One region of the Ectobacillus sp. OTK genome, then DNA from elsewhere that is predicted to be linked to it. Evidence: predicted binding sites of a transcription regulator. Region 1 holds the regulator's gene; each other region holds the start of a gene.
What was found. Region 1 encodes LexA, which represses DNA repair genes until DNA is damaged. Its sites were predicted from a motif close to CGAACATATGTTCG; they were not measured.
Positions count from the first base shown of each region.

Region 2: a site for LexA is predicted at 901-914, ahead of AC6HZ4_RS22810 (YolD-like family protein). Genes of this name have one in related genera too.
Region 3: a site for LexA is predicted at 7,079-7,092, ahead of AC6HZ4_RS13735 (ImmA/IrrE family metallo-endopeptidase). Genes of this name have one in related genera too.

Region 1 is NZ_AP048547.1:3,576,120-3,584,208, forward strand. Features, by position in the region: gene tkt (transketolase) at 1-1,161, opposite strand, end outside; gene AC6HZ4_RS17740 (DUF896 domain-containing protein) at 1,441-1,680, opposite strand; gene AC6HZ4_RS17745 (YneB family resolvase-like protein) at 1,727-2,383, opposite strand; gene lexA (transcriptional repressor LexA) at 2,511-3,131, shown strand; gene glnA (type I glutamate--ammonia ligase) at 3,592-4,926, opposite strand; gene AC6HZ4_RS17760 (MerR family transcriptional regulator) at 4,984-5,343, opposite strand; gene AC6HZ4_RS17765 (methionine gamma-lyase family protein) at 5,554-6,834, opposite strand; gene hflX (GTPase HflX) at 6,827-8,089, opposite strand, start outside.
Region 2 is NZ_AP048547.1:4,602,680-4,610,768, forward strand. Features, by position in the region: gene AC6HZ4_RS22805 (hypothetical protein) at 1-460, opposite strand, end outside; gene AC6HZ4_RS22810 (YolD-like family protein) at 937-1,251, shown strand; tRNA gene AC6HZ4_RS22815 (tRNA-Arg) at 1,740-1,813, opposite strand; tRNA gene AC6HZ4_RS22820 (tRNA-Gly) at 1,827-1,900, opposite strand; gene AC6HZ4_RS22825 (metallophosphoesterase) at 2,000-2,506, opposite strand; gene AC6HZ4_RS22830 (XTP/dITP diphosphatase) at 2,519-3,151, opposite strand; gene rph (ribonuclease PH) at 3,166-3,903, opposite strand; gene AC6HZ4_RS22840 (GerMN domain-containing protein) at 4,020-5,075, opposite strand; gene racE (glutamate racemase) at 5,344-6,138, opposite strand; gene gerE (spore germination transcription factor GerE) at 6,413-6,637, opposite strand; gene AC6HZ4_RS22855 (Cof-type HAD-IIB family hydrolase) at 7,306-8,085, opposite strand.
Region 3 is NZ_AP048547.1:2,762,371-2,770,459, reverse strand. Features, by position in the region: gene AC6HZ4_RS13810 (hypothetical protein) at 1-89, opposite strand, end outside; gene AC6HZ4_RS13805 (hypothetical protein) at 86-388, opposite strand; gene AC6HZ4_RS13800 (ORF6N domain-containing protein) at 385-1,248, opposite strand; gene AC6HZ4_RS13795 (hypothetical protein) at 1,271-1,414, opposite strand; gene AC6HZ4_RS13790 (hypothetical protein) at 1,399-1,917, opposite strand; gene AC6HZ4_RS13785 (hypothetical protein) at 1,990-2,373, shown strand; gene AC6HZ4_RS13780 (hypothetical protein) at 2,370-2,621, opposite strand; gene AC6HZ4_RS13775 (hypothetical protein) at 2,639-2,818, opposite strand; gene AC6HZ4_RS13770 (hypothetical protein) at 2,799-2,990, opposite strand; gene AC6HZ4_RS13765 (hypothetical protein) at 2,987-3,130, opposite strand; gene AC6HZ4_RS13760 (helix-turn-helix transcriptional regulator) at 3,170-3,385, opposite strand; gene AC6HZ4_RS13755 (helix-turn-helix domain-containing protein) at 3,550-3,963, shown strand; gene AC6HZ4_RS13750 (excalibur calcium-binding domain-containing protein) at 4,303-4,575, shown strand; gene AC6HZ4_RS13745 (DEAD/DEAH box helicase) at 4,679-6,670, shown strand; gene AC6HZ4_RS13740 (hypothetical protein) at 6,687-7,016, shown strand; gene AC6HZ4_RS13735 (ImmA/IrrE family metallo-endopeptidase) at 7,121-7,636, shown strand; gene AC6HZ4_RS13730 (recombinase family protein) at 7,651-8,089, shown strand, end outside.

The sequences.
Region 1 (8,089 bases):
TTTGTTAGAACCAGCAAGGTCTGCAGAACCGCCGAAGAAAGATGGAACTACTTCTGCGATAGCATTGATTGCTTCTCCAGAAGAGTTACGTGTAGCAGTCGCTGTTCCTAAACCGTATTTTGGAAGATTGTTTTCCCAACCCTCAGGAAGACGGCCTTCAATTGCGTCAGTAAGTTCTTTAGCTAATTCAGGGTAAGCAGCCGCATAGCCTTTTAACAATGCATCCCATTCAGCTTGCTTTTTCTCGCCTGCTTCTTGGATAACAGAACGGAAATGTGCATACACTTCTTCTGGCACGTGGAACTCTTGTTCAGCAGTCCAACCGTACGCTTCTTTTGTTAATTGTGTTTCGGACTTGCCAAGCGGAGAACCGTGGGAAGCAGATTTTCCGGCTTTATTCGGAGAACCGAAACCAATTACTGTACGTACCTCAATTAATGTCGGACGGCTTTCGTCGCTCTTTGCTTCTTCAAGTGCTTTTGCAATCTCAGCAACATCCATTCCGTCTTCCACGCGAATGTACTGCCAGCCGTAGGCCTCGTAACGGCCTTTTACACTTTCAGAGAATGAACGATTTAAATCACCATCTAAGGAAATATCGTTGGAATCATACAATACAACCAAACGGCCTAAACCTAAATGCGCTGCCAAAGAGGATGCTTCAGCTGAAACGCCTTCCATTAAGTCGCCGTCTCCGCAAATTACGTATGTATAATGATCCACCACGTTGTATGCTTCACGATTATATTTTGCAGCTAAGTGACGCTCTGCCATAGCCATACCTACAGCTGTAGCAATCCCTTGTCCAAGCGGCCCTGTTGTGCAATCTACCCCTGGGGTATGATCGTATTCTGGATGTCCTGGCGTTTTGCTTCCCCATTGACGGAAGCTTTTCAGATCATCCATCGTTACATCATAGCCAGATAAGTGGAGCAAGCTATATAGCAGCATCGATCCATGACCTGCAGAAAGTACAAAACGATCCCGGTTAAACCATTTCGGATTGCGAGGATTATGATTCATAAATTGTGTCCATAATGTATACGCCATCGGTGCTGCGCCCATCGGCATCCCTGGGTGTCCCGAATTTGCTTTTTCAATCGCATCAATGGAAAGCGTACGGATTGTATTGATGGAAAGTTGTTCAATTGAATGTGACATAGTTTTCTCCCTTTCGAAAATAATAGACAATTAACACACTCTATATGATAGCTTGCCACACTTAATTATACAACATGTATTGGCAATATTTATTGAAAAGACATTATAATTTTTTCCATATAATAATATCTGCTAAAATCTGCATAAAAACCAACAAATACAATATATTCACGATTTCAGGACTGTTACCCCTAAATAAGCAAGTCATCAGAGTCAGCTATACATAATTGTATTCCCTCGATTCCTAAAACAAAAAAAGACGGATTTCCCCGCCTCTTTTTAGTGCAGCATACTCTTTCCTTGCTGCTTGAGCTTCTTTAATTTGCTAGGAGTAATATCATTTCCTTTATCGTCAACAACCTTTACAGACTTTAATTGGTCTAACATATGTCCACGAAAGGTTTGTAAATACTCTTGACGAAGTGCCTGCTGTTCTTGCTGCTCTTCTTTTGTTAATCCTTCCGCTTTTGCTTTATTAGCTAACGCATTAATGCGGCTTATTTTTTCAGGACTCAACATAGTTCCTCTCTCCTTTTCTAAACACTACGTACCCATCTTATACTAGTTATTTTGGAATATCAAGTTGCTGCTTCATATACTCCGTAAAGCGACGGTGTACCGTCGCCTTGGACACATCATAGCCGAATCCCCTCAGCGTTGCTGCAATTTCCGCAAACGTGAGCTCGTTGCGGCGCAAACGAACAATTTCTTCAACCGGTACTTCTATTTTATCACGTCCGCTGTTTATATGCTGATTCCTTAAATTGCGCTCCGGACGAAATCCATTGTCTACAGCTCGTCTCATCCCTCTTTTGATTTTAGCATTATGAATTTTACGCTGATACTCCTCAACAATACCGATAATTTCAAGAACCATAGAATCTGAATCTGACAATTGCAATTCCCCGTTATGTGCATGCGTATATACAGTTACACCTTCTTTTCGTAAGCAATGCATGAGCGCAATCTTTGCGTTTCCTCTGCCAAGGCGCGTTTCATCCTGAATTAACACCGCCTCGGCCTGTTCCTCTTTAATTGTATCGAGCACTTCCAAAATCCCCTGTCGTTCTATTTCATAGCCGCTCGCCTGTTCTTCGATAACGCCTACAACTTGCATATTATAAAGACTGGCAAGCTTCCACAATTCTTCTTTTTGTCTCTCTAAAGATGTTTCCTGTGTTTCTTTCTTTGTGCTTACACGCGCATAAATAATCGCTTTCATCCCGTTCACTCCCCCTCTCTACATAGTATATCATATATGCTTATTTATTCGAACTTACGTTTGTAGAAAGAACATGCTCATGCTATAATGAAATTGGGAAGATTCAACAACAAAGCGAGGTGTAAATATGGAAAAGCTAACAAAAAGACAGCTGGATATACTCAACTTCATTAAGCAAAAAGTACAAGAAAAAGGATATCCGCCTTCTGTACGTGAAATTGGACAAGCGGTCGGCCTAGCTTCCAGTTCTACTGTACACGGTCATTTATCACGTTTAGAAGAAAAAGGATACATCCGGCGCGACCCAACGAAGCCTCGTGCCATTGAAATACTAGGGGAGGATGGGGCGTCCGCCGTAATGAAGTCTATCGTGCACGTTCCTATTATCGGCAAAGTAACAGCAGGTCCACCCATTACAGCTGTAGAAAATATTGAGGAGCATTTCCCATTGCCGGCAAATCTCGTTTCTGAAAATGATTCTGTTTTCATGCTAAAGATTGTTGGCGACAGCATGATTGAAGCAGGGATTCTCGATGGCGACCTTGTTGTCGTTCGCCAGCAAACATCCGCCAATAACGGAGAAATTGTGGTAGCAATGACAGAGGAAAACGAAGCAACAGTGAAGCGCTTCTATAAAGAAAAGGACCACTTCCGCTTGCAGCCAGAGAACGCTTCTCTGCAGCCGATTATTCTACAGCACGTTTCCATTATTGGAAAGGTCATTGGCGTATATCGAAATATTCATTAAAAGAGCTTGTAACAGCTCTTCTTTTTTTGCATCATTTTTATTATACCGAAAAAATATTTTAACTATTGCAATACTTTTGTTTATTTATACTTTTCAGATATTTACCTCTTTTTTTCTCATGCATGCGCTTACAAACCTGTATTTACCATTTAAATTTTTTCAAGCCCAGGCTTATTTTCATATATCTATCATTGCATTTGAACTATATACAGCCCATTCATGAAAAAAGAAAGCCTGTGTATGTCCTAAAATCTTTTAGCTATAGTTATGACATGCATTTATCATTGGCTTCCTCTTCTACATCACACGCAAAATCTTTGATTCCTACATCTGTCCGAAGGCGATTCATTCCCTCCCTGCTCACGGGGCTTTGCCCTTCACGTTCCTTGAGGAAAGGGTATTCTCGCCTATTTTTTGATAAAAAAAGCCCTGACACTAACAGTGTCAAGGCTTTTCCTTTTTAATATACGCTCATATACTGATCGCGTTCCCATTGGTGGACTTGCGTTCTAAACATATCCCACTCGATTTCTTTTGCTTCAATGAAATGCTCAAGCAGGTGCTGTCCTAATGCGTTGCAAATAACCTCGTCCGATTTTAAGTTTTCTAGCGCTTCTGCCAATGTAGCCGGCAAGTCTACAATACCTGATTTTTCACGCTCTGATTTTGTCATTACATAAATATTGCGGTCTACCGGAGCCGGTGCTGCAATTTTATTTTTAATGCCGTCAAGACCAGCAGCGAGCAATACTGCCATTGCCAAGTACGGATTAGCAGCAGGGTCTACGCTGCGCACTTCAACACGGGTGCTTAAACCGCGAGAAGCAGGAATACGAATTAACGGGCTGCGATTACGAGCAGACCAAGCTACATAGCAAGGGGCTTCATAGCCAGGCACAAGTCGCTTATACGAGTTAACTGTCGGATTTGTAACCGCAGAAAAGTTCGTTGCATGCTTTAACACACCAGCGATAAAATGACGGGCTACTTCACTTAATTGTAACTCGCTGCCTGGATCATAAAATGCATTTTCATTGCCACGGAATAAAGATAAGTTACAGTGCATACCAGAGCCGTTTACCCCAAACAGCGGCTTTGGCATAAATGTTGCATGCAAACCATGTTTACGGGCAATTGTTTTTACAACCAGCTTAAAGGTTTGAATATCATCACATGCTTTTAACGCATCAGCATATTTAAAGTCAATTTCATGCTGTCCCGGTGCTACTTCATGGTGGGATGCTTCAATCTCAAAGCCCATTTCTTCAAGCTCAAGCACGATATCGCGTCGGCAGTTTTCACCTAGGTCTGTTGGCGCAAGATCAAAGTAGCCGCCGTTATCATTCAACTCTAAAGTCGGGTGGCCCTTCTCATCTACTTTGAATAGGAAGAATTCAGGCTCTGGTCCAAGATTGAAGTGTGTAAATCCAAGCGCTTCCATTTCCTTCAAAATGCGCTTTAGGTTACTGCGTGGATCACCTTCAAACGGCGTGCCGTCTGGATTGTAAATATCACAAATTAAACGGGCAACTTTCCCTTTTTCTGGAGTCCAAGGGAAAATAACCCAAGTGTCCAAATCTGGATATAAATACATATCTGACTCTTCAATACGAACAAACCCTTCAATAGAAGAACCATCAAACATCATTTTATTTCCTAATGCTTTTTCCAATTGACTAACAGGAATCTCAACATTTTTGATAATGCCTAGAAGATCTGTAAATTGCAGGCGGATGTACTTTACATTTTCCTCTTTTGCGATACGAAAAATATCGTCTTTCGTGTACTTTGCCATCATTTCCTTCCTCCTAATCCCTAGCATTTTATGTACAAACAAATTGCAATCCCCATATTAATGGAAGAATCGAGACATATCTCCTTGACGCAGGGAGGTTCGATTAAATCGACCTGCTTGATGAAGTTCATCGCGCAAAAGCTTGCGCAATTCCGCATCTGACAATTGCTTGGGTGCTTCCTGCGGCGCCGCTGGAGCGGCAGGCTGCCCTTGTGTCTCTGCATCCTCTTTCAATTGCAGCACTTGCTTAATACCAGCTAAGTTTAAGCCTTGATCAAGCAAGTCCTTAATTTCAAGCAATTTATCAACATCATTAAATGAGAAAAGCCGACGGTTGCCCTCGGTTCGGACAGGTGAAATTAAATCATGCTCCTCGTAATAACGAATTTGGCGGGCGGACAGCTGTGTCAAATTCATGACGATACCGATGGGAAACAGCGGAGTAGAACGTCGATCGTGCGTATTCACTTCAGTTCCTCCTTCGCCTTAACATATCTTCATTTTATAACACGCCAATGTAACCTGTCAAATAATGTTACTTTTTATGACAGATTTACAATAGCGTGTCTATTCCCAGTCCGCACCTTGTTATGGTATGCATTTGGCCTCATTTTATAATACTTTTCTCTATATCGTTTGCTCTAGCTGCAGCAAGCCTTTTTGCAGCAGCTCATCAATTGCAGAGCAAATCGCAATTTTGACATGCGAATAGGTCAAGCCGCCCTGGACATATGCTACGTAAGGAGGGCGAATCGGCCCATCTGCCGATAACTCGATGCTTGCTCCTTGTATAAATGTGCCCGCGGCCATAATAACATCATCCTCATAGCCTGGCATGTAATTCGCATGCGGCTTAAAATGCGAATTAATGGGCGAAGCATATTGGATCGCCTGACAAAATGCAATCATGCGTTCAGCATCATCAAATTGAACAGATTGAATGAGGTCAGTCCGCGGCGTATCCCAGCGAGGCGATGTATTCATGCCAAGCTCTTCCAAAAATGCCGCTGTAAACACAGCACCCTTTAAGGCCTGTGCTGTTACGTGCGGCGCCAAGAAAAAGCCTTGATACATTTCCTGCAGGCTATACAGCGATGCACCGGCTTCGGCCCCAATCCCCGGAGACGTTAAGCGGTAGGCACACGCCTCGACATACTGCGCTTTACCAACAATATATCCTCCGGTTTTCACAATGCCGCCGCCAGGGTTTTTAATAAGCGATCCTGCCATTAGATCCGCGCCAACGTGACAAGGCTCAAGCTCCTCGACAAACTCTCCATAGCAATTGTCCACAAATACAACCACATCAGGCTTAATGCTTTTTACAGCATCAATCATCTCTTTGATTTCAGCTACTGTAAAGGATGGACGAGTTGCGTATCCTTTAGATCGCTGAATACCAATCATTTTAGTATTGTCCCGAATGGCTTCCTTGACTGCTGAAATATCCACTTGTCCTTCCGCAGTCAGGTTAACAGCACGGTAACCAATTTGAAATTCCTTAAAAGAACCAATGCCTTTTCCTCGTATACCGACAATTTCCTCTAATGTATCATATGGTTTTCCGGTAATGTACAGCAATTCATCGCCAGGGCGCAAAATTCCAAATAAAGCAGTAGAAATGGCATGCGTTCCGGAAATAATTTGCGGCCGAACAAGTCCTGCTTCCGCACCAAACACGTCTGCATATACCTGTTCAAGCGTATCGCGTCCAATATCATCATATCCGTATCCTGTTGTCGGAATAAAGTGCGAATCGCTGATTTTATGCTTGCGAAAGCTCTCGAGTACCCGAAACTGATTGCTTTCGGCTACCTCATCCATACGTTTATGTACTCCCGCAATCTGTTGTTCTACTTTTGCTACAATCGGAGCAATTTTTTCTCCGTGCTGAAATCGATTAAACATCGGTTTTCTCTTCCCCTTTTCTTGCTGTATATCTTTGAATGTGTCCGTTCAGTGGAGAATTCGGAAATACATATCCTTTGCACGTATATGTGTGCTCCTCTTCATCAAACACCGTTTCCTTCAAAATGCTATCTGTCTTTAATAAATGAAGCAGGCGCCCTTCAGATGCAGGAATAGCAATATGATACGGCTTCATAAGCTGCAGCATATCCCGTTCAATGGTATGACGCAGCCGCTCTAAATCTTGCTGCTCGAACGCGCTGATCACAATATTCTCTCCCTTAGGAGACGGTAAAAAGGAGGGATGCTGCACATCTTTCTTATTGTAGACAGTAAGAGATGGAATTTGCTCTACCTCTAGTTCATGCAGCAGTTCCCGCACCGTCCGCTCATGACCAACATAATTCACATCTGAAGAGTCTACAACATGCAAAACAAAATCTGCCTGATTCACTTCTTCAAGCGTGGAACGAAATGCAGCAACAAGCGAGGTCGGCAAGTCTTGAATAAATCCGACCGTGTCCGTCAAAAGCACCGTATAGCCGCACGGCAGCTGCATTTTGCGCGTTGTCGGATCCAACGTGGCAAATAACAGGTTTTCTTCAAATGTGTCTGCTGCTGTCAGCCTGTTAAACAGCGTGGATTTCCCCGCATTCGTATAACCGACAAGAGAAATCTGGAACGTGCTGTTTTGTTTACGACGTTCGCGGTAGCGCAAGCGATGCTCAACAATCACAGCAAGCTGTTGTTTAATTTCATTAATACGCGAACGAATATGACGGCGGTCCGTTTCCAGCTTTGTTTCCCCTGGACCTCTTGTCCCGATACCGCCCCCAAGACGAGATAGCGCTTCGCCTTGTCCAACAAGACGCGGCAGTGCATATTGCATCTGTGCAAGCTCTACCTGCAGCTTCCCCTCTCTTGATTTCGCACGCTGAGCAAAAATATCCAAAATCAACTGCGTTCTGTCAATAACTCTCGCATCTAATTCCTTTGACAGGTTGCGAATCTGGCTTGGTGTTAGCTCATTATTAAAGATAACGATATCCGGCTCCAGCTCATCTACAAGAGCCGCAAGCTCCTCCAGCTTTCCTTTACCGATATATGTAGCAGGGTGAAACCTTGGGCGCTTTTGCGTTGTCGTAACGAGCACGTCCGCTTGTGCCGTTTTAGCAAGCGAGGCAAGCTCCTCCATCGAATATGTAAACCGTTCTTCATCATCGTGCGGCAATTGACAGCCGACTAAAATTGCTTT
Region 2 (8,089 bases), 1.0 Mb from region 1:
CCAACCCAATCACGACTTCCATAATGTCGTTTGTTTTAGCATGAAATGCAATTGTAAATGGCATGCCATTTGGGAAGACAGCTCTGAATCTAGTACCGTCTTCAAGATGTTCTATATCCCCAACTTGCTGAAGCTCATATCCAATTTGAGTCGAATATGCATTAAAGTTAAGTAAAAATTGCTCCATCATTTCATCAGGAAGAGCATTAGGTTCGAGAAATGATAATGGGATTGGCGCTGGCACTACATATTGCGGCGGTCCTGGTTCTGGTTCTGGAGTTGGAGTCGGAGCTGGCTCTGCATCTGGTCTCGGATTAGGCTGTTGTGAAGGTGTTGGTTTCGGTTGTTCAGAATTGGGATTAGCTTTTTCATTAGAAGCATTATTACTAAAGCACCCCGTAAAAAGCAAGGATGATAACAGAAGAAATGAAACAAATATTACAGCTTTCCATTTTTGCATACAATCATCTCTCCCAATTGTTAAAGTAAAATACACCTACAACATTACAATATGCTTATATGAATGTTCACTTGCTCCTCTATACACTGCATCTTACAATTTCATTGGCTCTGCACAATTCCAATAAACACGCACGTAAAAAAGCGAATGCTTCCTTTCCTCTTTGATGTAAACTCTGTTAGCACTACATCTTTTCTCATGCCTTTATTTATAGTCTTCTGCCCCCATGTAACGACGGGCATTTGCGCCCGCTGCTATCGCCAAAACCTTGCGAAACGGAAGTGCTGAACCCCCTGTTTTTTTGAAGGCACGCGTCCGCCGCGACCCTTCGGCTAGCAGAATCGGAAAGAAAGTACAAGTTTTAACGGCGGAAACGCGGGAAATTCGGAATTTATCAATTAACATCTGCTTGCATATTGCTTGTGTATAGCGGTAAAATTAGAACATAGGTTCGATTCTGAAAGGCGGTTATCGTAATGAAGGAATGGCGACCAGCAACGTTTATATCGGAGCAGATGGCCATGCTAGATGGTTCGCTCCCCGCACAAACGAAGGTCAATCAACCACAAATGGATGACCCAGGGCTAGAACAATTCGAGGCGATTGTAGACGATGCATTGGAGAATAACGACCTGCTGTACGTCGACTTCTGGCGAAATGGATATATAGCGCACGTTAGCGGGCATGTGCATTACTACGATACACAACGGAATCAGCTTCGCATAGTTGACGTTAAAGGAAAAGTGCGTTACATAAACGTAAAGGACATCGTACATATATCGACGGATTAAACGTAAATCGAACTTGTGTAAATGGTTAAAATTACGGAGGGTTAAACGTGGGGAGGTGATACCTTCGATATTGCATATCGTATATTCGATGCGAAGAAGATCCGATGCTGATACGTCGGGTAATGCTCCGTACTTATTTTTGGAGCGATAGGAGGTACATGTTAATTGCTCTTTATTTAACGGCATCATAACGTGAGGATGCATACCTTCCGGCTCTTTCGCTTTAATGAATAGATCTAGCGCCTCATCAAACGTTAATAATTCCGAGACAGGTGCACGCTGAACTACTCGCTTCCTCCCCCCTGGTAAACTTTCGCATAAAACCAAAAACGCCCCCTCTCAACTGGTAAATAATCCAACGAAAGAGAGCGTAACGATCACGCGTTCACACGTGAATTTTAGCGGTTTCCGACGTACAAAAAAACGCTAGTCATTACGTATGGGATTATCGTTAACCCTAACGTACAACTAGCGTTTTCTTATGAAAGCGTCCCAGGAGAGATTCGAACTCCCGACCGACGGCTTAGAAGGCCGTTGCTCTATCCTGCTGAGCTACTGGGACATACTAGACATATTGGAGCGGGTGATGGGAATCGAACCCACGCTATCAGCTTGGAAGGCTGAAGTTCTACCATTAAACTACACCCGCACTTGATAATTAAGCAACGTCGTCCTATCGACATTTTTTATTATATTCGCATCCATAGCGAAAGTCAACACTTTTTCAGCTAAGTTAGAGATTTTTTCTCTAACTTAGCTGAAAAGCATGCTGCGCGGCAATACTTCCACTTAAATCATAAAATGTCACAGAAGCGTCATGACCTTTCACTTCCAAAATCGCGTATGTTTTCTCCTTGCGCAGGCGCGGCAGCAAAATGCTTCCTGGATTGATGAGAAGAACGCCGTCTACAACCTCTGCTCCCATAATATGCGAGTGCCCGAAGCATGCAACATGTGCCCCGGCTTCTTTTGCCCGGTACAGCAGGTTTTGCATTGTAAACTTCACATTATATAAATGACCGTGTGTGACAAACAAGCGAATGCCTCGTACGTCCTGTATAATTTCATTTGGATACGAACTGCCGAAATCACAGTTACCGTTTACGACCTGATAACCTTGCAGCTCGTTCTGCTGCGGCGAAAGCTCAGAATCGCCGCAATGAATCATGACATCTACTTGATTCTCGTACTTTCGCTTCAGCTCTTCCAACTCCCCAGTTAAACCATGACTGTCACTTACAATTAAAGCCTTCATCATTCTCCCCCATTACAAACCATCAAAATCGTCAGACTTCTCCTCTAGAAACCACTCTGGAATTTTTTGTTCAAGCTTGCGAAGTGCACGGCCGCGGTGGCTTATTTTATTTTTTTCTTCGGGAGACAATTCTGCCATCGATCGTTTAAATTCTTCTACATAAAAAATAGGATCGTAGCCGAAGCCCTTATCTCCACGCTTTTGCTCTAGGATTTTCCCTTCACACGTTCCATTTACAACCACTGTTTTTTTGTCTTCCTCTGGAAACGCAACGGCGAGCGCACAATAAAAACGAGCTGTCCGCTTCTCTTCCGGGACATTTTTCATTCCTTGCAGCACCTTCTGCATGTTTGCCTCGTCAGACTTCTCCTCGCCCGCATAACGCGCAGAGCGAACACCCGGCTTACCATTTAAAGCGTCAACGATGAGTCCAGAGTCGTCAGCAATTACAATTTGCTCAAGCTGCTTGCTCAAGCTTTCTGCTTTAATAATTGCATTCTCTTCAAACGTATCGCCTGTCTCCTCTACCTCTTTAACATGCGCGTAATCATAGAGAGATTTCACCTCTAAATCAAATTTCTCAAATAATCGTTCGAATTCACGAACCTTACCTGTATTTTTTGTTGCTATGACTACCTGCTTCATACTCACCCCAGCCTTTATCCAATTTTTTGCGCAATTTCACCTAACGCTTCTTTTTGCATCTCAATCAGCTTCAGGATACCCAATTCTGCCGTTTCCAAAAGCTGCTGCAGTTCTTCTCTGCTGAATGTCGCTTCCTCGCCCGTTCCTTGCAATTCCACGAACTGTCCTTTACCGGTCATCACAACGTTCATATCGACCTGCGCCTTGGAATCCTCAACATAATTTAAATCAAGCACAACCTCTGCATCCTCTACCATTCCAACAGAGGTTGCCGCTAAATAATCCTTAACAGGAACGTCTGGAAGCTTTCCAATCTCAACAAGTTTTTGAAATGCCAGCACCATCGCGACGAATGCTCCTGTAATCGAAGCTGTTCTTGTGCCGCCGTCCGCTTGGATAACATCACAATCAATCCATACCGTCTTCTCCCCAAGCATGTCCAAGTCAACAACAGCGCGAAGCGCACGGCCGATCAAGCGTTGAATTTCCATTGTGCGTCCTGATACCTTTCCTTTGCTGGATTCCCGAATTGTGCGCTGCTCCGTCGCGCGAGGCAGCATCGCATATTCCGCTGTAATCCAACCCTTCCCTTTTCCTCTCATAAAAGGCGGTACACGATCCTCAACACTTGCCGTACAAATTACCTTCGTATCTCCGACTTCAATAAGAACAGATCCCTCAGCATGCTTTATGTAGTGTGTTTGCATATGTATAGGGCGCAACTCATCCTTTTGACGTCCGTCCGCTCTCATAAAAAAACCTCCTTGCCATTCTACCTGTAGTATAGCCTATCTGCACTTATATATGAAAAAAGAAGAAGGAGAGCCTCTCTCTCCTCCATCCTCACAAGTATATCAAATTCTATTCCTTAAAAACTACCCGTATTGACATTTTGTGGTCGTGTCACCGGCTTTGTCAGCTTCTGACCTTGCTCGTTTACAATATCAGGCTTGCCATTTACCTCAATAGATACACTGTTAATGCCTTTTTGCTCGGTTAAAGATAGAACAAGGGAATTTAGTACATATGTCGAAATAATATTTTTATCCGGGCTGCCATAAATATTTTCATTAAAATTCAACGTGACTTCTCCGTTTTCGTACTTTGGTTCATCCAGCAGCTTTACGTCATGATTCAAATCACTTGAGAGCTTAGACTGCGGAGATGGCCCTTTGACCAGCTCCTTAACAACTGCTGCTAATTCGTTCTTCTCACTGTTTGCAATGCGGCGTGTAACAGGAACGTAATAATACGTTTGCTTATTTGTTTGCGCTAGGAAGTAAAGCGTCACTGGCTTTGTATTTGTAACGTCCGCTACTTGTTCATCATCAAAGTTGATGCCATCTGCGCGGCTCACACCATTGCCAATTGGCGTTTTATTCACCGGCATCATCGTGAGATCCTTTCCGTTTATGCGGAACTTCACCTGCTTCACTTCTTTAAACTGTGTCAGTGTCCACGTAACGGCTTCTACAATACGGCGTTCCTCTTCTTTTTTATAGTTTTTAAATTCCTCAGAGAAATCAGCTATTGCCACACCGTCTTTTACATCTACGCCGTTAATTTCTGTATCAGCCGGAAGCACTGCCTCAAATCCGTTCGGCAGCATGCCCGTGACTGGACCTTCCTTCACTAAATATTGCAGCGCTTGTTTGATAACGGCATTATCCTGCGGAGTAGGAATTGCCAATGTTTGCGGAACAACATAGCCGTTTTTATCCACTAAATACAGCTCTCGATTGACCGCTTGGGTCTTTTCTCCCTGTTTAGCCGTTGGCTCCGTTTTTGTGCTTGCTCCTTCTTGATCCTTATATGTCACTTCCTTTGGCGGGTCGATTTGCTCCGTTGCTGTTTTGTTTCCACCTATCCCACAGCCTGCCAGTACAGCAGTGCATACAATGGTGCACACAATCCATTTTCGCATGCCATTCCCCTCCTCATACGGTTTGTACTATATGTATACGAGCCCTTTTTTCGTTTAGACCAGAAGCGCTGAAATTTCTTGTCCATATAAGAAAAACGAAATCGGCCCGCTTTGCTCGTGAAGGGGGACGGTTCTTCGAACGATGAGACGCTTTTTGCCACATTGGTCGGAGTTCTTTTCCTCACAGTGAGCATACCGATGAAGCTAGACAACCCAAAAAGAAAGGCTCCCGTGATCGGGGAGCCTTTCTTACGTGGACAATGCCTCCTTATAAAGAAATATGCTGGACATTTTCAATCGGTTGCCCGAACCAGCTAGAGGCGATTTCTTTAAATTTATCTGTTGGACCAGTTGTTAAAAATAAATGCTCACCGTGCCTATCCTCTTGATGTAATAAACCGCTGTGATACAAAATTGTGCTTACCTCACGTGCAGTTTCATCCCCAGAGCTAATTAACTGAACGTCATTTCCCATGACTCGTTGAATCACGGGCCCAAGGATCGGATAATGTGTACACCCGAGAATTAATGTATCAATATTCGTCCTCTTTAACGGCGCAAGCGTACATTCAACAACTTCTAACGCCTCATCCTCCCCAAACATTCCATTTTCCACTAAAGGAACGAACGGCGGGCACGCAAGGCTTTCTACCGTAACCCGATTGTGAATCGCGCGAAGCGCATGTTCATACGCCCCACTCGCAATTGTCCCGACTGTACCGATGACACCGACATGGTGATTCTCTGTCACCTTCAGCGCCGTACGCGCCCCTGGATGAATCACGCCGATAACCGGAATCGGCAGCTCTGCCTGCATTTCCTCTAACACAACAGATGTTGCTGTATTACATGCGATAACAAGCATCTTAATATCATATGCCAACAGATAGTTGGTCAATTCCCAAGTAAACCTCCGTACCTCCTCGCGCGGACGCGGACCGTACGGACATCTTGCCGTATCTCCTAAATAAATGATGCGCTCCTTCGGCAGCTGACGGATGATTTCTCTCGCTACCGTTAGCCCGCCGACACCGGAATCGATAACACCGATTGCTCTGTTCAAAAAATCGCCCCATTTTCTGTCTGTATACTGTTGTCAGCAGGCGTAATCTCTCCTCTGGCAAACCATTGTCTATTTTCCACTTTTTCAAATAAAATTGCAAGGCTTTATGTATAAAGAAAACTCACCGATTGGCGAAGACAGAGGCGTAGTTGCACTTACACTTTGTTCCTAAAACTTCCTACTGCGTCGAATTTGCTTCGAGCGGGAAATTTATACTTTCTTAAAGTGCAAAGAAAACCGGCCTTCCTGCGGCGGGAAGAAAGCCGGCTGATTCCTATAATTCCAACTCTCCCATACGGAGAAGCTCTACTACTGCCTGCGAGCGCCCCTTCACTCCAAGCTTTTGCATAGCGTTTGAGATATGATTACGAACTGTTTTCTCACTGATAAACAATTCTCCCGCAATCTCTTTTGTCGTCTTATCTTGAACGAGTAACTCGAATACTTCTCGTTCCCGCTTCGTAAGTAATGGTTTAGATGCAAAGTCTTTTTCCTTCAAGTGCTGTAACCCTCCTTGCTTAAACAGCGCTCCACATGTTTTGGGATGGGTATCTATTTAGTCATAGCATTGTATGAAAAGGGTGCTTGCAACGTGCATGAAAAGAAGGAGTTTTCTAAAGCGGTTACGAAAAAAATTCATTGAAGCCCGTATACGAGAGGCTGGCTCTTGTCCCGTTTTCTAGATATCTTATTCAACTAAAGCGTCCGTTACTTTAAAAAGAAATGAATAAATAGTTTATTTTATGGTAAAAGCATAGAATAAACCCGTCATTCCAACGGGGCAGGAAGTATAATATCTTCAAATTCTATACACATTTTTCTTTATAAGTTACTCTTTAAATTTAATTTCATCACTTTAATAAGTAATGGTTCAAAAAGCCGAATTAATAAGCATCAGCTCTTTTATGATCCCTAGGTATGTTTTTTAGTCTATATTATTAATCACCTTAGTCTTCTGTCACATTACCGAGATTCAATGTATGTATGGGACTGCCAAAAGCCCTTCAGTTAAGCGATTTGAAGGGCTTTTGTGTTCATATAATTAGCGTTCTTAGAAGAAAAGTATTTGGTTTATTTTAACATCCATTAGTTAAATACGGATAGCTAGAATTGTAATGATAACTATACCAATTACCTTTAACTTTTGTAAAAATTATACTTTAAAAGTTATAACAGGCCCAACATTTGAAGACCATGAAAAATTCCGTTATCTTCAACCGATTTCGTAACATGTTTTGCAACCGCCTTAACCTTTTCTTCTGCATTCCCCATTGCCACACTATTTTTTACAGTTAGGAGCATTTCTATATCATTCAGCCCATCTCCAAAGGCATATTGACGTTCTTGTGGAAATCCTAGTTTTTGAACTATCTTTTCAATCCCTTTGGCTTTTGACCCTCCCTTTGGGAGAACATCGACTGAAACAGGATGCCATCTCACAAAGTCAAAGTCCTGAAATTTCTGTTCGTATTGTTTTTCTTCTCCTTCCGGACAAAAAAGGAGAGTTTGATACAGTTCGCGTCCCTTGTAATAATGTGGGTCATGCGCAGGAAAACGGCTAATTTTCAATGTATCAATGCTTTCCTTAATGTAGGTATGCTCTGGAACATTCGCTTTCATATCTTCATGGTCCATAAAGACAACAGGATGATTGTTATGAAGAGCTGCTTCTGTTAACTTTTCAAGGGATGGGATATTTAATGGGTTTGTATATAACACTTCACCATTTAACACGACGTATTGACCGTTATAACTAACAAAAGTATGAATATCCAACTCTGTTCGTAAATCATCAAACATAAAAGGGGCTCGTCCTGTTGCAATGGCTACTTCATGTCCATGTTCCTTTAATTTAAAAATTGCTTCTTTTGTTGAAGAGGGCAACTCTTTATCATGGGTAAGCAGGGTTCCATCTATATCAAAAAAGATAACGCTTCGTTTCATCATTTGT
Region 3 (8,089 bases), 810 kb from region 1:
ATTTCTTCGCGTAATTTTAGAAGAGCTTTTTCTTGGTTACGTAACTTATCGAATTCTGTTAGCGGCATCGTTACAGTTGTGTCTCTCATTTGTTCCCACCCTCCTTCAAGTGATACGCCCGAATCACATCGGCATTTGCTCCAATCTCCTCCATACGATCAATCACCATTTGCACCTTTGAGCGTTCGTCTTTCAATTCATTTAGCCGTGTTTGCAAATCAATTTCACGGAGTTTCCAGTGACGAAACGCCGCATTATCATCGTTATCAATCGCCTTCCACTGATGTCCCGACACATATTCCAATTCAGCGCGAATCCTGACAGCTTCTTCGAGATGCTCTGGTAAAACCTGAGTAGAGAGTGCTGCACGTTTAAAGCTTGTTATCATGCTGTTCCCTCATTTCTGACTTGGTTATATTCAACCTGATACTTAATCGCCATTTCCTTTACAACCGCTAAATAAATCTCCAACAAGCGTTTATCCTCTTCGATCACATCAAGCTTCGACACCTTAGAAATTTTGGATTTCGCAACACCTTCAAGAGCCATCTTCTTTTGTTTATTAGTGACGCGAATACCAAGGTTTGCATTAGCTCGTTGCTCTAGCAGCTCGTAGCTTTCGTTACGGATGTTGCGATATTGTTCATATCCACCTGTTTTCAGTGCGATTTTATTAATGATTGCAGTTGTATCTTCACGCCAACCGGTTGAATTAAGTGCTACAATTTCAGTGATGCTATCGACTTTGCGTTCTGTTTCCGCTGCTTTCTGTTTCGTTTCAGCAAGTTCTTGATTTAAGCGTTTCTGTTCTAGTTCCATTTTGATTAGGATTTGTAGTTGAGGACTTAACCCCTGTAAGTCGCTTCTCATGCTGAAATAACCATCAACGAATTGGTCGTATAATTCCCACGCTGTATCGTCTTCGAGAATTTTTAATAACTTTGCATACCCTCGTTCCGATAAAATATAAACATTGTTGGATTGATTGAACGACTGCTTTGTGTAACCAAAGTCTTCATACCCTAATGGCTCAAACCCATTAGCCTTTAAATCCACAATATCAACACCGGTTTGGAACCTTTTGCGGTTATCATTAATTCTTCTGTTCACTTCTCCTAATTGTTGCTTGTGAATCTCTGCAATCTCCTTAACTAACATCGCTTTCTTACCTTCACCGAATCCTCCCTCGATTCCAGTGAATTCATAACCAGCAACATTTTGTTTTCCTAATAATTGCAATTGCTGCATTCGCTTTTCCCTCCTGTTTTCATCAAAGCGGCTTCAAATATCTCGGACGCGGCTTTTTAACCTCAACCGTTTCGCCTGTATCATTATTTGTTAAGAACTTCTTTCCTGAATGACTTTCGTGAAGTGTGTACGTTGGAATACCTTTATCCTCTAGAAACTCTTCCATAAGTCCTTTTTACCCTCAGCTCTTCGAATATCACTTACAACCGACAAGGAATTCACGATAAATTTCCCTACTTCCCGGTTCTGATAATCCCAAAGAAAATCATCAATGTTGTCTCCTATCGGATCATCTTCACCCATATCTTCAATCACTTTCTTTGTGAAGAAGTAATCCTTTACTCCGTATCGCTCTCCATCGTATTCCTTGGCTACTGGAAAAACAGTTTGAAATTCGTTTGGGGTTAATGAACTTGCTATGACTTTGATGCAATCGATAAGTTTGAATCTGCCAACAAGGTCTTCATAACCCATATTTTTTTGACGGTCGGCATTAATCATTTTCACACCGGATAGAACGATTTTTCTTGTAGTGTCTAAGTTGAATACTCCGGTTTCTTCTATTTGCTGTTCCGCTTCATTTAAAGCGTTCATGAACATTTTTGTGTAGATAGAGTGGTAATCGCGTTTGTTTTTGCGAATTCCCTGTATCACCTTGAGTTCAGGCATCCTGTTTCCTCTCTCTTTCAAGGATTTTCCTCTTTTCTGTCGAATTGTGATATTCGGAAAGGAGGTGTTAATATGGCAGACTATCCAGATGGGAGTGTCTTAGTTGAAGCCGTCTCTGGTAAATGGCACCGTCTTGCTCAAGGCAATAAGCGCGGAACCATGCTCTTAGAGTTACCAAACAAAATTTTGCTTGGAATTAATGTTTCTTCTGAAGTGATTGATGTCTTTATCCCTAATGAAGAAGGCATCTACAATACGGTTGGAGATATTTCTTTCAAAATGGAAGACGGAAAAGCTAAGGTTCATTTATTCAGCACGGCTCTAGAAGAAATTCAATTAGACACCAATGGCTCAAAAATCTTGAACAGTTTTAGCGACATTACTTCTGTCTTTGCTACGCTTAACCTAGATAAAACTAAGCAATGGCGAGAAAAGAGAATTCCAAAAGATTTTTAATCTGCCTTTGGGAACACTCTTCCCGGGAAAAATTCCATAAGATTTCTAACTGGTATTAAGCGATATCCACAGTAACCGCATAGTCTTAGGCGGTTGCTCCACCCTCTACCGCATTGGGTGCAGCCTTTTAAATCCAAATGAGCATTTTCATTTTCAGCCGTCGTTGCCGCGGCGGCTTCTTTTGCCAGCAACCTTTCCAAATTTGCAACACGCTCTTCTAATTGGGCAATTCGTTCTTGATCTGTCATTCCGATTTCTCCTCTTCTTATCTCTTTCTTAACTGCTCGATTTGCTCAAATCGCGCGAGTTTTGCTCTAAGCTGTTCATTCTCTTTCATCAATTTGTCAATGAATGTTCCAACGAATCCGATTGTGACGACTACGAGAACAAAACATGCTGCGAAAATCAACAAGTGATTCACGTTTTCAACCGTGCTTGCGTCCATGTTCCTCTTCCTCCTCTGGAATCATTAATTGCGTTTCATTCATGCCGTTAAGGATTGCCAGTAACTCTACCCGCACATCATCTTTTGAGTAATGTTGGTCATCTAATGACATAATGATTTTTGCAATTGCCAACTGCACCTCTAAACGAAATGCATACTCCTCGATGTTCACGCTTTTTCCTCCTTTTTTTTCGCACGTTCCTTAGCAATAATTCGCGGGACGGAAGTTTTCATCAGGAAGCGGATCATTGCGCGAATTGCTTCTGGACTTGGTTCATTTGCTATCGGTTGTTTTGGGATTTGATCACTCATGTTCTCACCTCACTAAAAAAACAACAAAATGTTGTGTTCTTATCCAAAAAAAATATGCTCTGGGCTTTGTCTGAATACTTTCGATATAGCTAAAGCTATTTCTAGGCTTGGAGTTCTAACCCCTTGCTCAATCATGCCATAATAACTTTCTGTGATTAGCACACCGTATTCTTTTTTGAGGATATCTACAATATCTTTTTGTAACAAACTTTTTTCCTTTCTAAGTTGAACTAACTTGGAGCGTCGTCTTGTCATTTCTCTTTAGCACCTCCCAACGTTTTGTTGTTTTTATAATACCCAACTTATTGTTGTTTGTAAACCTCTTAAAACAATTTTATGTTGTATTTATTTATTTTATTTTTAACCGCCCAACTCAAAGTTGTATAATGTATGTAAATTAAGTTAGAAAGGGAGTTATCATGCCTAACATTAAAGAGCGGCTAAAAAAACTAAGAAAGTTACATAAATTGAAACAACGAGACGTCGCTGAATATCTCGGTATTTCAGAAAGTGCTTATGGCTACTATGAACAAGGAAGGAATGAACCTTCCCTTGAAAACGTCAAAAAATTAGCTGAAAAGTATGATGTGTCAGTTGATTATTTGCTTGGAGAAACAGGTCAGGAAGGAAAATACTTAAAAAGTAGTGAACCCTACGACTCCCTCGCCGAGATCACTAATTACTTAGAAAGCCTCGGCGTGAAAAGCATGGGCTTCTTCGATATCGAAAAGTGGAAGAATCTTTCACCAGAGGATGTTGAGGACATCAAGAGGCATTTCGAGTACACGTTACATAAGGCCATGGAGCGAAAAAAGCAGCAGGAGAAGAGCTAAGTGTGAACTTCTGATACGTTATTGTATATTACATACTACATACCGATGCATGTTACATAAGGCAACGGAGCGGCAAAAGTCGCAAATTTGATTAATCATATAACAAAATTCACTGCTATTGAACCACACTTACAGACATTGAATGATGCACAGCGTTACACATCATGAATAGACATCACAAGAAAACACGCTTATTTGGCGTGTTTTTAATTCGCTAATAAATATCAGAATATTCCTTATGCTATGTATTTTCAGTCTAAACAGTATTTTAAGGGGGTGGTTACTATACAATAATTCAAATTATTACTATAGAAAAACAAAGGGAAGGAACGATTAAATATGAAGAGAAAGCTTGCAATTCTATTATCTTTAGGACTAGCTGTTGGTATCTCCGTGGGGGCTACTGAAACTACAGAAGCGGCACAACCAGCTGCCAAAACGTATAAAAACTGCACAGAATTAAATAAAGACTACAAAGGCGGCGTTGCTCGTTCCTCTTCGGTTAAAAATAAAGGCGGAAAAACAAAGTACAAGCCTTTTGTTTCAAAGGCATTATACGATGCTAATAAAAAGAGTGATCGTGATAAAGACTTGATTGCATGTGAACGATGATTAAGGTAAAACCCATAAGTTTTAGAGTTTTGGTAATACCCAACGACAAGCAGTGACAAACAAACAACACTTCTTACTACAAAATAGAAACCGGGGTGCAAATATGAGTATTTTCCAAGAAGTCAAACCTAATATTGACCATAATGATCATCTGTATCCTCCACAAATTAGTGCTTACAGAGCTGCTCTATCTCACTACCAAGAATTTCAGGAACCTAAATATCGTGAAACACTAATTGTCATGCCTACAGGATCCGGAAAAACTGGGGTCATGGCTATGCTTCCTTTTGAGTTGAGTACAGGTCGTGTCCTTATTATCACTCCAGGAAAAATTGTTAGAAAAACTGTGTTTAAAGAGTTTGATTCTTTAACGAATCCTGAGAATACATTTTGGTATAAGCGACGTGTCATTCTTGACAGAAAAAAGTTCCCTAAAAGTTATCTATATCAAGGATTTAATACAAATGATGAAAATGCAAAACAGCAAATGCTTGTAAAATTAGATATAGCTGATATTGTAATCACTAATATTCATAAAATTGTGGGTAGCAGCGAGGAGGTTAATCTTAAAGGCTTAGTCTCTCCTGACTTCTTCGATATGATAATTATCGACGAGGCACACCATGTAGCTGCGGATATGTGGCAAAAGACACTGGATTATTTCCAGGCTACTAAGGTCATAAAACTGACGGCTACCCCTTTCCGCAGTGACAACCTCAGTATCACAAGTAACGAGTATGACCCTATTTACGAATACACTTTAGCAGAGGCTATTCAAGACGGATTAGTAAAAAATGTCGTCAAGGCAGAGGACATTGCGGACGTAATGGAATTTATTGACCTGAAGACTGGCAGAAGACTTACTCTGGAACAAGCAAAGCGGGAAATGGGTAATGATTGGGTGAGTAAGTCCGTTGCTATGAGTAAAGACTCTTCTATGCAAGTAATCGCCCATACGAAAGAAGTATTGCAACTAAAACGGAAAAGTTATCCTCACCATCAAGTTCTGGCAATTACCTGTAATGATGAGCATGCACAGTCAGTTACTAGCTGGTTTGAAGAAAGTGGTCTCTCATGTACTTATGTCAGCAGCAGATTACCAGAGCAAGAAATTGAAATTAGGCTTACTGATTTTGCGAACGGAAAATATGACGTTATGGTAAGCATTCAGATGTTAGGAGAAGGTTATGATAACCCTAACATTTCTGTTGTCTCTATATTCCGTCCATTCAAGACACTTTCACCTTATGCTCAAGCAATCGGACGAGGATTAAGAAAAATATCTGCTAAAGATAGTTTTGGTATGAATAACTTTTGTAACGTAGTATATCATAAAGAATTAGGGCTTGAAGAACTTTGGAATTACTATAAAACGCAAGAAGCCTATGGAGACATCCTAAAGCAGCAAATCGTTACTATATCTGAGCAGCTTTCATTTGCTTTTGACGAACTTGGCTATGTAGAGAAACAACCTGCCGGGCGTAAATCAAATCCTTCTGACGACCTCGAACCAAATAGTGGTAAGGTCGTAAATATCGGACTTTTACGTTCTTATTCTTCTAGAGGGATGGGAAACCAAGACTCTTTTACGAAAGATGGTTATAACGATTATCTCCAAGCCACTTATGCCATTCTCAATGCGGAGGAAACAAAGTTACAGAGCAGTATTCAAAGAATGAAAGACCTTGTTTCATCAGGTATTCTAAGCGAAGAGCAAGCTCAGACGCTTATTGCACAAGAGGAAGCTAAAATTCAAGGGGAATATGATGATACCTTTAGCGCATATCACGAATTGGTTATGGGCGAACGGATGCGTTCTGATTTTATAAGTTGGATGAATTTGAAGATAGAAGAGTTTTTCAAAACATCTGTTCTCCAAAAAGAAGGATTTGATCTTTTTGAAGCAGAAGATATTACTGGAATTTCCAAAATTAATAACGTAGGATATATAGTACGGAATTTCCGGCAGGGGCTATTCCAAGAAACGCGGAAGAAAGTCAGTTCATACTTACCACAGGATTATGCCCTGGCAAAAAAGCGTTTGTTAGAGAAACTAGATTTTTACTTGAATCAATTCGGGAAAAAAGAAGAATGAAAGGAGAGTTGAAAAGTTGAAGGTGGAACAGTTGCAAGACAGCCCTACTGCTGTCTATAAAGGGTGTCGCTACATGGACATTTTGGAGCGAAACATGAAAAATGGAGGCAGCATCATTGATTTAGAGGTTTCCAATGAACAGAACGGCCTGTTAGTTGTGCGCATTACAACTAGTTATGTTGATGGTATGACAATAGTGACAGATAAAATGGTATATAGTGATGATGTTCTTTTGACTTGGGAGCTAGTTACGATGTACGGTGTACACACAATTTTTTCCAGAAAACTTCTGGATAGCTACAGTGCTAAACGGGAAAAAGAGAAAGTACAAAAAGTGAGCGCGTAGCATAAGAACCGAACAAATTTCTTAAAAGCCTCTTTGCAGGCTTTTTCTTTTTATATTAGAATAGAACATAAGTTCGTTTTATATACATCTACGAGGTGACATTCATGTTTTCGGGATATCGTACTACTCCACTTGAGGATTGGGTTATTGCTTTTTACAAACGTATTGGTATACAAAAACCTTCTGATTTACAAATTGATATCATCGCTGAACATTGTGATATCATTTTAATAATCGATGAGGCAGAATCCAGCTATATTATCACTGAGCTTTTTCAAATCATTACAGTGGATTCTCGCCTGTCACCTGAAAAACAAAAAGAAACATTCTTTCATGAGCTGTGCCATATTCTTCGCCATGAAGGGATGCAAGGAAAAATGCCTTCCCTCTTTCGCGAGTGGCAAGAATGGGATGCGGTAAATTTCACCAAATACGCGGCGATTCCAGTCCATATGCTACAATATATCCGTCTTGATCGGGACCCTATCACTGAAATGTCTAACCTATTTAAGGTAACTCCAGAATTGTGTCAAAAGAGGTTGGAACAAATTTATAACAGAATGTACATGAATAACTTTCTTTTAAAAAGTACTACCGTGAAGGAAAAGCATAAACCATGAAAGAAGGTAATGCTATGAATAGATATAAAGTTGCTGTATATGTCCGTGTCTCAACTGAAGAGCAAGCTCTAGAAGGCTACTCCATCGCAGCTCAAAAACAGCGGTTAAGCGCGTACTGCGAGTCGCAAGAATGGGAGATTGCCGGATTTTATGTAGATGAGGGTATTTCCGCCAAGGATATGAACCGTCCAGAGCTGAAACGGATGCTTAGAGATGTAGAGGAAAAGAAAGTAGACTGTATCCTTGTCTATCGGTTAGATCGTTTAACACGATCTGTACTGGATTTATATAAAATCTTAGAGATACTCGATAAATCAAACTGTAAGTTTAAGTCTGCTACGGAAGTGTACGATACAACTAGTGCAATCGGTCGCCTATTTATCACACTTGTGGCCGCTCTTGCTCAATGGGAGCGTGAAAATACAGGTGAGCGAATCCGTATGGGCCGACATG